2 regions of the Streptomyces sp. NPDC001599 genome follow, and region 2 is predicted to be linked to the other one. Evidence: predicted binding sites of a transcription regulator. Region 2 holds the regulator's gene; the other holds the start of a gene.
The links. The regulator HrcA, encoded in region 2, represses chaperone genes, less so after heat shock. The targets are predictions, from matches to a motif close to TTNGCACTCNGNNNNNCNGAGTGCNAA.
Positions count from the first base shown of each region.

Region 1: a site for HrcA is predicted at 2,581-2,607, ahead of groL (chaperonin GroEL). Genes of this name have one in related genera too.

Region 1 covers NZ_JBIAVA010000010.1:38,947-45,901, forward strand. Annotated here, with positions in the region: SAM riboswitch class I at 71-218, shown strand; gene thrC (threonine synthase) at 236-1,528, shown strand; gene ACFYZ3_RS24730 (MoaD/ThiS family protein) at 1,525-1,800, shown strand; gene ACFYZ3_RS24735 (cold-shock protein) at 2,242-2,445, shown strand; gene groL (chaperonin GroEL) at 2,770-4,395, shown strand; gene ACFYZ3_RS24745 (NADH:flavin oxidoreductase) at 4,646-5,776, shown strand; gene ACFYZ3_RS24750 (carboxylesterase/lipase family protein) at 5,810-6,955, shown strand, end outside.
Region 2 covers NZ_JBIAVA010000001.1:75,698-82,652, forward strand. Annotated here, with positions in the region: gene ACFYZ3_RS00440 (DUF3097 domain-containing protein) at 1-538, opposite strand, end outside; gene ACFYZ3_RS00445 (MBL fold metallo-hydrolase) at 573-1,316, opposite strand; gene hrcA (heat-inducible transcriptional repressor HrcA) at 1,474-2,490, shown strand; gene dnaJ (molecular chaperone DnaJ) at 2,491-3,627, shown strand; gene ACFYZ3_RS00460 (nitronate monooxygenase) at 3,739-4,833, shown strand; gene ACFYZ3_RS00465 (16S rRNA (uracil(1498)-N(3))-methyltransferase) at 4,830-5,579, shown strand; gene ACFYZ3_RS00470 (hypothetical protein) at 5,613-5,990, opposite strand; gene ACFYZ3_RS00475 (hypothetical protein) at 6,090-6,578, shown strand; gene ACFYZ3_RS00480 (S41 family peptidase) at 6,650-6,955, shown strand, end outside.

The DNA of each region.
Region 1 (6,955 bases), on a different contig from region 2:
GTCTTGAACAACGCGTGGGGCCACCGCATGCCGGGGTCGCCGCGTGTACCAGCGCGAAACAACTTCATACCGCTCATCCAGAGGGGCAGAGGGATACGGCCCGATGAAGCCCCGGCAACCCTCCAGTCGGTTCTTGTCACACGGACGTGGCGAGGCTCCCGGCTAGGGAAGGTGCCAAATCCGTCTCACGGCGAGATGCGTCGTGAGGAAGATGAGGAGAAAGGGCCTCGCCTCCATGGCTGTGCAGACTGCCGAAACCTCCACGAACCCCACCGACGCCGCCGTCGACCTCGGCCCCGCCGCCGCGCTGAGCTGCCGGGAATGCGGCCACCGGGTTCCGCTCGGACCGGTCTTCGCCTGCGAAGAGTGTTTCGGCCCCCTCGAGATCGCCTACGACTACTCGGCCTACGACACCGAGGAACTGCGTAAGCGCATCGAAGCGGGCCCCGCGAACATCTGGCGCTACGCCCCCCTGCTGCCGGTCCCGGCCGACGTCGCGACCAAGCCGAACATCAACCCCGGCTGGACCAAGCTCGTCCAGGCCGACAACCTGGCCCGCGAACTGGGCGTCACCGGCGGCCTGTACGTCAAGGACGACTCCGGCAACCCCACGCACTCCTTCAAGGACCGCGTCGTCGCCCAGGCCATCGAGGCCGCCCGCGCCTTCGGCTTCACCACCCTGTCCTGCTCCTCCACCGGCAACCTCGCCGGGGCCGTCGGGGCCGCCGCCGCCCGCGCCGGCTTCCGCTCCTGCGTGTTCATCCCGCACGACCTGGAGCAGGGCAAGGTCGTCATGGCCGCCGTCTACGGCGGTGAGCTGGTCGGCATCGAGGGCAACTACGACGACGTGAACCGCTTCTGCTCCGAGCTGATCGGCGACCCGGCCGGCGAGGGCTGGGGCTTCGTCAACGTCAACCTGCGCCCCTACTACGCCGAGGGCTCCAAGACCCTCGCGTACGAGATCTGCGAGCAGCTCGGCTGGCGGCTGCCCGACCAGATCGTCGTGCCGATCGCCTCCGGCTCCCAGCTGACGAAGATCGACAAGGGGCTCAAGGAACTGATCGAGCTGGGTCTGGTCGAGGACCGGCCGTACAAGATCTTCGGCGCGCAGGCCGAGGGCTGCTCGCCGGTCTCCACGGCGTTCAAGGCCGGTCACGACGTGGTCCGCCCGCAGAAGCCGAACACCATCGCCAAGTCGCTGGCCATCGGCAACCCGGCCGACGGCCCCTACGTCCTCGACATCGCCCGCCGCACCGGCGGCGCGGTGGAGGACGTGACCGACGAGCAGGTCGTGGACGCGATCAAGCTGCTCGCCCGTACCGAGGGCATCTTCGCGGAGACGGCGGGCGGCGTGACGGTCGGCGTCACGAAGAAGCTGATCGAGAACGGCGTCCTCGACCCGTCGCTCACCACCGTCGTCCTCAACACCGGCGACGGACTGAAGACCCTCGACGCGGTGGCCGGCACCGGCCTCACCGCCACCATCCGCCCGAACCTGGACTCCTTCCGAGAGGCTGGCCTCGCATGAGCGTGACCGTTCGCATCCCGACCATCCTGCGCACCTACACCGGCGGCAAGGCCGAGGTGAGTGCCGACGGTGCCAACCTCGGGGAGGTCATCTCCGACCTGGAGAAGAACCACACCGGCATCGCCGCCCGCGTCCTGGACGACCAGGGCAAGCTGCGCCGCTTCGTCAACGTCTACGTCAACGACGACGACGTCCGCTTCGAGCAGGGCCTTCAGACCGCGACGCCGGACGGCGCGGGCGTCTCGATCATCCCGGCGGTGGCCGGCGGCTGACGCGGTCACCGATGCGGGACTGATCCACCGCAGATACACCTTGTAGTGCGTATTGCCCTCTCCGTAAGAGAAACGGAGGGGGCAATTCCATGTGGTTGAGCGCGGTAGAGTTGGGGAACGCGCTCCCGATCGGCACAACGGGAACCGTTAATTCCTGCCGCCCGCCCGACAAGAAGTAGCCAAAGTGCGAGCGTATTCTGCGGCTTTTGTTCTCTTTGCGTGACCCGACTTGACCCGAATTCAGGCGAATTCTCGCCACATTCCGGACCGGGTGCGTCCAGATTTCTCGTCCGATTGACCTGTTGCAGACGGCAGTTGGACAGATACATTCAGCCGCGGTCGACGCGTTCCGGCGCACGCCCCCAGTCGTGAGGGGGCGAGGTCTGACCCGGGTCCGCGAAGTGCGGATCTGTGCAAGGGCCAGTAATAGGGGAGTTAGGCATGGCTCAGGGCACCGTCAAGTGGTTCAACGCGGAGAAGGGGTACGGCTTCATCGCGGTCGACGGTGGTGCGGATGTTTTCGTCCACTACAGCGCGATTCAGATGGACGGCTACCGCACCCTCGAAGAAGGCCAGCGGGTCGAGTTCGAGATCTCGCAGGGTCAGAAGGGCCCGCAGGCCGACATGGTTCGCCTCAGCGCCTGAGACGCGCGGCCACCGCAACCCGGTCTTCATCCGAAGGGCCCGTACCCGCTGGGTACGGGCCCTTCGGCCTGCCCGGATGCCCCTCGCCCCCTTGTTCGCGGGTGGCTGACGGCCGGGCCCGATCCCCGAGAGGCGCTTGCACTCGACCATGCCGAGTGCTAATCATTGGCGTTAGCACTCTGAAGGTGAGAGTGACAACGAAGGACCGGGTCGGTGAGGCCCGCAGGCCGGGTGGGGAAGGAACCACAAGGCCGGCGAGCCGTCCGTCGCGGGCGCGGGCGCGGTCCGAAGGAATCACCCCCAGTCCTGGAGGGACCACTTCACATGGCCAAGATCATCGCGTTCGACGAGGAGGCGCGGCGCGGCCTCGAGCGCGGCATGAACCAGCTCGCGGACGCCGTCAAGGTGACGCTCGGCCCCAAGGGCCGCAACGTCGTCCTCGAGAAGAAGTGGGGCGCCCCCACGATCACCAACGATGGTGTCTCCATCGCCAAGGAGATCGAGCTCGAGGACCCGTACGAGAAGATCGGCGCCGAGCTGGTCAAGGAAGTCGCCAAGAAGACGGACGACGTCGCCGGTGACGGTACGACCACCGCGACCGTCCTCGCCCAGGCCCTGGTCAAGGAAGGCCTGCGCAACGTCGCGGCCGGCGCCAACCCGATGGCCCTGAAGCGCGGTATCGAGAAGGCCGTCGAGGCCGTCTCCGCCGCCCTGCTGGAGCAGGCGAAGGACGTCGAGACCAAGGAGCAGATCGCCTCCACGGCCTCCATCTCCGCCGCCGACACCCAGATCGGCGAGCTCATCGCCGAGGCCATGGACAAGGTCGGCAAGGAAGGCGTCATCACCGTCGAGGAGTCCCAGACCTTCGGTCTGGAGCTGGAGCTCACCGAGGGTATGCGCTTCGACAAGGGCTACATCTCGGCGTACTTCGCCACCGACATGGAGCGTATGGAGGCGTCGCTCGACGACCCGTACATCCTGATCGCCAACTCCAAGATCGGCAACGTCAAGGACCTGCTGCCGCTCCTGGAGAAGGTCATGCAGTCGGGCAAGCCGCTGCTGATCATCGCCGAGGACGTCGAGGGCGAGGCCCTGTCGACCCTGGTGGTCAACAAGATCCGCGGCACCTTCAAGTCCGTCGCCGTCAAGGCCCCGGGCTTCGGCGACCGCCGCAAGGCCATGCTCGGCGACATCGCCATCCTCACGGGCGGCGAGGTCATCTCCGAGGAGGTCGGCCTCAAGCTCGAGAACGCCACGCTGGACCTGCTGGGCAGCGCGCGCAAGGTCGTCATCACCAAGGACGAGACCACGATCGTGGACGGCGCCGGCTCGGCCGACCAGGTCCAGGGCCGCGTCAACCAGATCCGCGCCGAGATCGAGAACAGCGACTCGGACTACGACCGCGAGAAGCTCCAGGAGCGCCTGGCGAAGCTGGCCGGCGGCGTGGCCGTCATCAAGGCCGGTGCCGCCACCGAGGTCGAGCTCAAGGAGCGCAAGCACCGCATCGAGGACGCCGTTCGCAACGCGAAGGCGGCCGTCGAGGAGGGCATCGTCGCCGGTGGTGGCGTGGCCCTGCTCCAGGCCTCCCAGGTCTTCGAGAAGCTGGAGCTGTCGGGTGACGAGGCGACCGGCGCCAACGCCGTGAAGCTCGCCCTGGAGGCCCCGCTGAAGCAGATCGCCGTCAACGGCGGTCTCGAGGGCGGCGTCGTCGTGGAGAAGGTCCGCAACCTGACCGTCGGCCACGGCCTGAACGCCGCCTCCGGTGAGTACGTCGACATGATCGCCGAGGGCATCATCGACCCGGCGAAGGTGACCCGCTCTGCCCTGCAGAACGCCGCCTCCATCGCCGCGCTGTTCCTCACCACCGAGGCCGTCATCGCCGACAAGCCCGAGAAGGCCGCTCCGGCGGGCGCCCCGGGCGGCATGCCGGGCGGTGACATGGACTTCTGATCGACCGGTTCCGGTTGATCGACCGTCCAGCACGGACCGAGGGCGGCACTCCCCGACAGGGGGGTGCCGCCCTCGGGCGTGTCCGGCCCCCGACCACCCCTCGCTCCCTTCCGCCCCTCACCCTTCCGCTGTGGCCCGGGTCACATCGGGGCGCCGGACGGAATGGTCCGGCGGGGCCGGCCCGTTCCCGTTGGAGTGCGATGCATGCGCGCGCACATACCGACTGGTACCCCATCCCAGGAGCCCCCACGTGACCGTCACCCCCGCCGAGGCCGCCACCCGCGCCGCCCAGCTCCTCGCCCGCCCGGCCACCATCAACGGCCTCACCGTGCCGAACCGCATCGCGATGGCGCCGATGACCCGGATGTTCTCCCCGGGCGGCGTCCCCGGCGAGGACGTGGTGTCGTACTACTCCCGCCGCGCCGCCGCCGGAGTCGGACTGATCGTCACCGAGGGCACCTACGTCGGCCACGACTCGGCCGGGCAGAGCGACCGCGTCCCGCGCTTCCACGGCGAGGAGCAGCTCGCCGGGTGGGCGAAGGTCGCCGAGGCGGTGCACGCGGCGGGCGGCACGATCGTGCCGCAGCTGTGGCACATCGGCATGGTCCGCAAGGCCGGGGAGCAGCCCTTCCCGGACGCCCCCGCCGTCGGCCCGTCCGGTCTGCGCATCGGTGAGGACGAGCCCACCGGAAAGGCGATGACCCAGCGCGACCTGGACGACGTCATCGGCGCCTTCGCCGAGTCCGCCGCGGCCGCCGAGCGCATCGGCTTCGACGGCGTGGAGATCCACGGTGCCCACGGCTACCTCGTCGACCAGTTCCTGTGGTCCGGCACCAACCGCCGCACCGACGCCTACGGCGGCGACCCCGTGTCCCGGACGAGGTTCGCCGCCGAGATCGTGGCCGCCGTACGGGAGACGGTCTCCGCCGACTTCCCCGTGATCTTCCGGTACTCCCAGTGGAAGCAGGACGTCTACGGCGCCCGCCTCGCCGAGACCCCCGAGGAGCTGGAGGCCGTCCTCGCCCCGCTCGCCTCGGCCGGTGTCGATGCCTTCCACGCCTCCACCCGCCGCTACTGGCTCCCGGAGTTCGAGGACTCTGACCTCAACCTCGCGGGCTGGACCAAGAAGCTCACCGGCAAGAGCGCCATCACCGTCGGGTCGGTCGGTCTCGACGGCGACTTCACCAAGGCCTTCCAGGGCGAGGGCGCTCCCGTCGGCAGCCTCGACAACCTCTTCGACCGCATGGAACGCGACGAGTTCGACCTCGTCGCCGTCGGCCGCGCGCTGCTCCAGGACCCGCGGTGGGCCGAGAAGGTCCTCGGCGGCCGCTTCGACGAACTCGCCCCGTACGACGCGGCATCGCTGAAGACCCTCAGCTGAACGCGGTGCGCACCACGGCGTAGGGTCCGGAGGATGACGATCCCTGGACCTGCCGAGTCAGTGGAACCCGTGGTGCGCACCTCCTCCGGCGCGGTGCGCGGCCGGACCGAGGACGGCCTGACCGTCTTCCGCGGCATCCCCTTCGCCCAGCCCCCGGTGGGGGACGCCCGCTTCGCCGCCCCGCGCCGCCCCCGCCCCTGGGACGGCATACGCGACGCGTACGCCTTCGGCCCGCCACCCCCGCAGGACCTCGGCGTCGCGGGCACCGCCGGCCCCTCGGACGTCCCCGGGGGCGACGACTGGCTGACGGTCAACGTCTGGACGCCCGCCCCCGACCCGGCCGCCCACCGTCCGGTCATGGTCTGGATCCACGGCGGCGCCTACAAGATGGGCCACTCCGGCAGCCCCGCCTACGACGCCCGCCGCATAGCCGCCGACGGCGACCTCGTCGTCGTCACCCTCAACTACCGCCTCGGCATGGAGGGATTCGCCCACATCGAGGGCGCCCCCGCCAACCGGGGCCTGCTCGACCAGATCGCGGCGCTGGTCTGGGTGCAGGAGAACATCGCCGGGTTCGGCGGTGACCCCGACCAGGTCACGGTCTTCGGCGAGTCGGCCGGTGCCGGTTCCGTGGCCGCCCTGCTCGCCATGCCCCGCGCGGCCGGGCTCTTCCGGCGGGCCGTCGCCCAGAGCGTGCCGGGCACGTTCTTCTCCACCGGACTCGCCGCCGACGTCGGCGCCGCCCTCGCCGCCGAGCTGGGCCTGCGCCCGACCGTCGAAGACCTCTCGGAGGTCACGCCGGACCAGCTCGTCAAGGCGGGACAGGCCCTCGCCCCGAAGATGCCGGGCAACGTCCCCCGCTGGGGCCAGGCGGCGCCCACGGTCACCCCGTACGCGCCCGTCGTGGACGGCGAGTTCCTCCCCGTCACGCCCTGGCAGGCGCTCGCCTCCGGCGCGGCCCGCGACGTCGAGCTGATCGCCGGTCACAATCGCGACGAGAACCGCCTGTTCACCGCCATGGCGGGCAAGCTCGGCGAGATCGGCGAGGACCGCGCGAGCGCCGCGCTGCGCCTGTACGCCCCGGGCGGCGAGGCCGCCTACCGCGCCGCGTTCCCGGACGCGTCGGCCAACGACCTCTACGAACGCGTCCAGACCGACTGGCTGTTCGCCATGCCGTCC
Region 2 (6,955 bases):
CGATCCGCCACTCCTTCGAACCCGGCACCAGGTGGTCCACCAGGACGCCCAGCCGCGCGTCAGGGCCCGGGGCGAAGTCGGCGACGATCGACGGCAGGTCGTCCACACCGCCCAGGTACTCCACGACGACGCCCTCGATCCGCAGGTCGTCGCCCCAGACCTTCTCGACCAGCTCGGCGTCGTGCCGCCCCTCGACATAGATGCGCCCGGCGCGCGCCACCCGCGCCCGTGCGCCGGGGACGGCGACCGAACCGGACGCGGTACGGGAGGGGGCGGACCGCGCCGGACCGGAGGAGGACGACGGCCGCACCAGCGTCACCACGAGGCCCTCCAGCAGGAACCCGCGCGGCTCCAGCGGGAACACCCGGTGCTTGCCGAAGCGGTCCTCCAGGGTCACCGTGCCCGCCTCGCAGCGGATCACCGCGCCGCAGAACCCGGTGCCGGGCTCCTCGACCACCAGGCCGGGATCGGCGGGCACCTCGGGAACGGGCTGCGGTTTCTTCCACGGAGGGGTCAGGTCGGCGGAGTACTGGCGCATTCTGCCGACGATACGAGGAACGCCCGCGCGGTGATCAGCGCGACACGCCGAACCGGGCGGCCAGCGCGTCGCGTTGGGCCCGGACGAACCCCGCGTCCACCACCGTTCCGTGACCGGGGACGTACAGCGCGTCGTCGCCGCCCACCGCCAGCAGCCGGTCCAGCGCGGCAGGCCAGCGCGACGGTACGGCGTCGGGCCCCGCCTGCGGCGCGCCGGACTCCTCGACCAGGTCCCCGCAGAACAGGACGTTGGGGGAGCCCGGCACCAGCACCGCCAGGTCGTGACCGGTGTGCCCCGGGCCCACGTCGGCGAGCAGGACCCGCCGTCCACCGCCCAGGTCGAGCGCGTGCTCGCCCCGCACCTCGTGCAGAACGGGAACGAGCGCCTCGGCCGCCTCCCGCGCCGCCCGCGCGTCCAGCCCCTCCGCCACCGCGTCCGCGCGCAGCGCCTGCCGCCCCTGTCCGCCCGGCGCGAACAGCGCGCCCGTGCCCGCTGCCCCGTACGCGCCGTACACCTCCGCGTCCGGGAACGCCGCCGCGCCGAAGACGTGGTCGAAGTGCGGGTGGGTCAGCGCGAGATGTGTCACACGGCGGCCGGCGAGTCGCCGCGCCCCCTCGCGCAACCGGGCGCCCTCGTCCAGGCTCGACCCCGCGTCCACCATCAGCGCCGCGTCCGCGCCGAGCACCAGCCCCGCCGTGCAGTCCCACCCCGGCAGCCGGCAGCGTCCCACCCCGTCCGCCAGCCGCTCCCAGCCCAGCTCTTCCCAAGTCACCGTCACGGCGACGACGCTAACGGCTTGGTCCCGGCCTTGCCGGGGGCGTACCCCACGGCCGTACACTGGGCCGGGGAAGTCTGGCACTCGCGAGCCATGAGTGCCAGGACAGACAGGTAAGACAGGCCGAAACGGGCGGACGACAGCTGGAGGTGCGCGCCGAATGCTCAGTGAACGCAGGCTGAAGGTGCTGCGCGCCATCGTCCAGGACTACGTCGGCACCGAGGAACCGGTCGGTTCCAAGGCCCTCACCGAGCGGCACAACCTCGGCGTCTCCCCGGCCACCGTGCGCAATGACATGGCGGCCCTGGAGGACGAGGGGTTCATCGCCCAGCCGCACACCAGCGCGGGGCGCATCCCGACCGACAAGGGCTACCGGCTCTTCGTCGACAAGCTGGCGGGCGTCAAGCCGATGACCGCGCCCGAGCGGCGTGCCATCCAGAACTTCCTGGAGGGCGCCGTCGACCTCGACGACGTCGTGGCCCGCACGGTGCGGCTGCTGGCGCAGCTCACCCGGCAGGTCGCCGTCGTGCAGTATCCGTCGCTGACGCGCTCGACCGTGCGGCACGTGGAGCTGCTCGCGCTCGCGCCCGCGCGCCTGAAGCTCGTGCTGATCACGGACACCGGGCGGGTCGAGCAGCGGATGGTCGACTGCCCGGCGCCGTTCGGCGAGGCGTCGCTGGCCGATCTGCGGGCGCGGCTCAACAGCCGGGTCGCGGGGCGCCGTTTCACGGATGTGCCGGCTCTGGTGGAAGATCTGGCGGAGCCCTTCGAGGCCGAGGATCGCGGTACGGTCTCCACCGTGCTCTCCACTCTCCTGGAGACGCTGGTCGAGGAGAACGAGGAGCGGCTGATGATCGGCGGCACCGCCAATCTGACCCGCTTCGGGCACGACTTCCCCTTGGTGATCCGGCCGGTGCTGGAGGCGCTGGAGGAGCAGGTCGTGCTCCTCAAGCTGCTCGGCGAGGCGAAGGATCCGGGCGTGACCGTACGGATCGGTCATGAGAACGCCCACGAGGGACTCAACTCAACGTCCGTCGTGTCGGTCGGCTACGGTTCGGGCGGCGAGGCGGTTGCCAAGCTCGGCGTGGTCGGACCGACCCGCATGGACTACCCGGGAACGATGGGAGCGGTACGCGCAGTGGCACGGTACGTCGGACAGATCCTGGCGGAGTCGTAGGTGGCCACGGACTACTACGCCGTACTCGGCGTGCGCCGTGACGCTTCCCAGGACGAGATCAAGAAGGCGTTCCGGAGGCTCGCCCGCGAGCTGCATCCGGACGTCAACCCCGATCCGAAGACCCAGGAGCGGTTCAAGGAGATCAACGCCGCCTACGAGGTGTTGTCGGACCCGCAGAAGAAGCAGGTCTACGACCTCGGCGGCGACCCCCTCTCGCAGGCCGCCGGCGGCGGCGCGGGCGGCTTCGGCGCGGGCGGCTTCGGGAACTTCTCGGACATCATGGACGCGTTCTTCGGTACGGCGTCGCAGCGCGGGCCGCGCTCGCGCACCCGCCGCGGCCAGGACGCGATGATCCGCATCGAGGTCGAGCTGGACGAGGCCGCCTTCGGTACGACCAAGGACATCCAGGTCGACACCGCGGTCGTCTGCAACACCTGCAACGGCGAGGGCGCGGCGCCCGGCACCAGTGCCCAGACCTGCGACATGTGCCGCGGCCGCGGCGAGGTCTCGCAGGTCACCCGGTCCTTCCTGGGCCAGGTCATGACCTCGCGCCCCTGCCCCCAGTGCCAGGGCTTCGGCACCGTGGTCCCGACCCCGTGCCCCGAGTGCGCGGGCGACGGCCGGGTCCGCTCCCGGCGCACCCTGACCGTGAAGATCCCGGCCGGTGTCGACAACGGCACCCGGATCCAGCTCGCGGGCGAGGGCGAGGTCGGCCCCGGCGGCGGCCCCGCCGGCGACCTGTACGTCGAGATCCACGAGCTGCCCCACTCCACCTTCCAGCGCCGCGGCGACGACCTGCACTGCACGGTCACCATCCCGATGACGGCGGCGGCCCTCGGCACGAAGGTGCCGCTGGAGACCCTGGACGGCATGGAGGAGGTCGACATCCGCCCGGGCACCCAGTCCGGCCAGTCGATCCCGAAGCACGGCCGGGGCGTCACCCACCTGCGCGGCGGCGGCCGCGGCGACCTCATCGTGCACGTCGAGGTCACCACCCCGGGCAAGCTCGACCCCGAACAGGAACGCCTCCTGCGCGAGCTGGCCAAGCTCCGCGGCGAGGAACGCCCCACGGGGCAGTTCCAGCCGGGGCAGCAGGGGCTGTTCTCGCGGTTGAAGGACGCGTTCAACGGGCGCTGAGCGGCCACCGGCACGACCTGTCGCCAGGAGTGTTCCGATGCGGATGCTCCTGGCGTATGCCAACGGAAGCCCGGATTCGGACTTGTGTGGAGGACGTGACAACATGCCGTCATGTCCTCCGCACTGACCGATCTCTTCCCTTACCCGATCGTGCAGGCGCCCATGGCGGGCGGCGTCTCCGTGCCGCGGCTCGCGGCCGCGGTGTCCGAGGCGGGCGGGCTGGGCTTCCTGGCCGCCGGGTACAAGACCGCGGACGGGATGTACCAGGAGATCAAACAGCTGAGGGGGCTCACGAGCCGTCCCTTCGGCGTCAACCTCTTCCTCCCGCAGCCGGAGACGGCCGATCCCGCCGCCGTCGACGTCTACGCCCACCAGCTGGCCGGCGAGGCCGCCTGGTACGAGACCGAGCTGGGCGACCCGGACTGCGGCCGGGACGACGGCTACGACACCAAGCTCGCCGTACTGCTGGACAACCCCGTACCGGTGGTGTCCTTCCACTTCGGCGTCCCCAGCCGCGAGGTCGTCGACTCCCTGCACCGCGTGGGCACCTTCGCCCTGGTCGGCGCGACCACCGCGGACGAGGCCCGGGCCGTCGAGCAGTCCGGCGCCGACGCGGTGATCGCCCAGGGTGCCGAGGCCGGCGGCCACCAGGGCACCCACCGGGACAACCTGGAGACCGGCGGCGCCGGCACCGGACTGCTGTCGCTGGTCGCCCAGGTCCGGGAGGCGGTGAGCCTGCCGATCGTCGCCGCCGGCGGCATCATGCGCGGCGGCCAGATCGCCGCGGTCCTCGCGGCCGGCGCGAGCGCGGCCCAGCTGGGCACCGCCTTCCTCGCCACCCCCGAGTCCGGCGCGCACGACGTGCACAAGCAGGCGCTGACCAACCCGCTCTTCGTCCGCACCGAACTCACCCGTGCCTTTTCCGGCCGCCCCGCCCGTGCCCTGGTCAACCGCTTCCTGCGCGAGCACGGCCGCTACGCCCCCGCCGCCTACCCCGAGGTGCACCACCTCACCTCGCCGGTGCGCAAGGCGGCGGCGAAGACGGGCGACGCGCAGGGCATGGCGCTCTGGGCGGGACAGGGCCACCGGATGGCCCGGGAGCTGCCCGCGGGACAGCTGGTGGAGGTGCTTGCGGCCGAACTCGCCGACGTCGGGACAGCGTTGTCGGGGTTGTCGGGCTATGCGACGGGGGGCGGCGCCCGATGACGGCACCGGTGTTCGTGGTCGACTCCCTGCGGCCGCAGGACCTGTCCGCGGGGGAGTACGTCCTCGACGGCCCCGAAGGACGCCACGCCGTCTCCGTGAAGCGGCTGCGGGCGGGTGAGGACGTCGTCCTCACCGACGGGCGCGGCCACTGGGCCGAGGGCTCGGTGAAGGCCGCCGAGGGCAAGGACCGCCTGGTCGTCATCGTCCCGGGCGGCGTGCGCGACGAGCCCGCCGAGCAGCCCCGCATCACCGTCGTCCAGGCCCTGCCCAAGGGCGACCGCGGTGAGCTGGCCGTCGAGACGATGACCGAGGTCGGGGTCGACGCGATCGTGCCCTGGGCGGCGTCCCGGTGCATCACGCAGTGGAAGGGCGAGCGCGGCCTGAAGGCGCTCGGCAAGTGGCGGGCGACGGCCCGGGAGGCGGGCAAGCAGTCCCGCCGGGTCCGCTTCCCCGACGTCGCGGACGCGGCGAGCACCAAGCAGGTTGCCTCACTTCTGGCCGACGCCGACTTCGCCGCCGTCCTCCACGAGAGCGGCGACGTCCCCCTGTCCGACGCCGAACTCCCCGCCACCGGCGACATCGTGCTGGTGGTCGGCCCCGAAGGCGGAGTGTCCCCGGACGAGTTGGCCCTCTTCGCCGAGGCGGGCGCGCACCCCTACCGCCTGGGCCGCAGCGTCCTGCGCACCTCCACCGCGGGCACCGCCGCGACCGCCGTACTCCTCGCCCGCACCGGCCGCTGGTCCTGACGGCGCCGGATCGCCGGGTCCCGACGGTCCCGGTCAGCCGTCGGTGGCGGCGACCACGGCGGGGAACAGCTCCCAGCCGTCCAGCTCCACCGGCCGACCCCCGGGCCCGGGCAGCAGCGCACGCCGCCCGGCCTCCTCGACCAGCGCCCGTACGACCCCGGGTTCGCGCAGGTTGAGCAGGTTGCCGCGGCCGTCCGCCACACAGCCCTCGTACCAGTAGTCGCCCTCGGAGGTGTACCGCCCCGAGTCGGGCGCATCCGCGCGGAAGACGAACCGGACCCGTACCCCGTCCCGGTACAGCGTCAGCGCGTCCCGCCAGACGCCGTCGCGGCCGCGTTTCTGCCGGTGGCTCCACAGCCAGGTGGTGCGTTCGTCCACGACGAGCCTGCGCTGCCTGCGGTCGTTGCCCATGGCGCCCACGGTAGTGAGGAGTGGCCGTATGCGCCCTACCGCCGGCCCCCGGGCGGTGGCAGGCTGCCCTCCATGGGGGCATTGAGGCGGATTTGGCGCATGGCTCCGGTGGTCGTCGGCTCGGCCGTCGCCGTCGGCGGTCTCGTGGCGTGCGAGCCGGGCGGACTCAGCTCCGCGACGGTCGCCTACACGACCGACCAGACCGTGACCCGGGAACTCCAGCGGCAGAAGGCGGAGGTGCGCTGGCTCACCTGCACCGCCTCCTACGGCGACCAGGGCACCACGGCCTCGGCGAGCGAGAACCCGGTCGCCTCCGTGCACTGCGAGGGCAGGACCGACGACGGCAAGGACATCACCGTCGACGGCAAGGTCACCCGGGTCGTCAACGGCGCCTGTGTGCGCGGCAGCCTGACCGCGAAGGTGGACGGCAAGGAGTGGTTCCGGGTGAAGGGGCTGGGCAACTGCGACGCCACGAGCGCCCCGCCCGCGAACCGGCCCTCCCAGAACGGGCCGGGGCCCACCGTGACCGTCACCCGGACCATCTGGTGCCCGGACGATCCGCACTGCCGGCCGGTGGAGGGCAAGTAGCCGGACGGGCCGGGTCCTCGGCCGGGAAGTGATCCAAACCTCTGTCGGCGGGCCGTGCCCCTGCATAGGGTATGGGGGTGACTCAGCCCGCAGCGCCTGCCTACCTCCGCTTTCCGCACCCGCACGGCGAGTTGGTCGCCTTCACCGCCGAGGACGACGTGTGGCTCGCCCCGCTCGACGGCGGCCGGGCCTGGCGGGTCAGCGCCGACAACGTGCCGGTGAACCACCCGCGCATCTCGCCCGACGGCACCACGGTCGCCTGGACCTCCACCCGTGACGGCGCCCCCGAGGTGCACGTCGCGCCCGTCGACGGCGGCCCCGCCAAGCGCCTCACCCACTGGGGCAGCATCAGGACCCAGGTCCGCGGCTGGACCGCC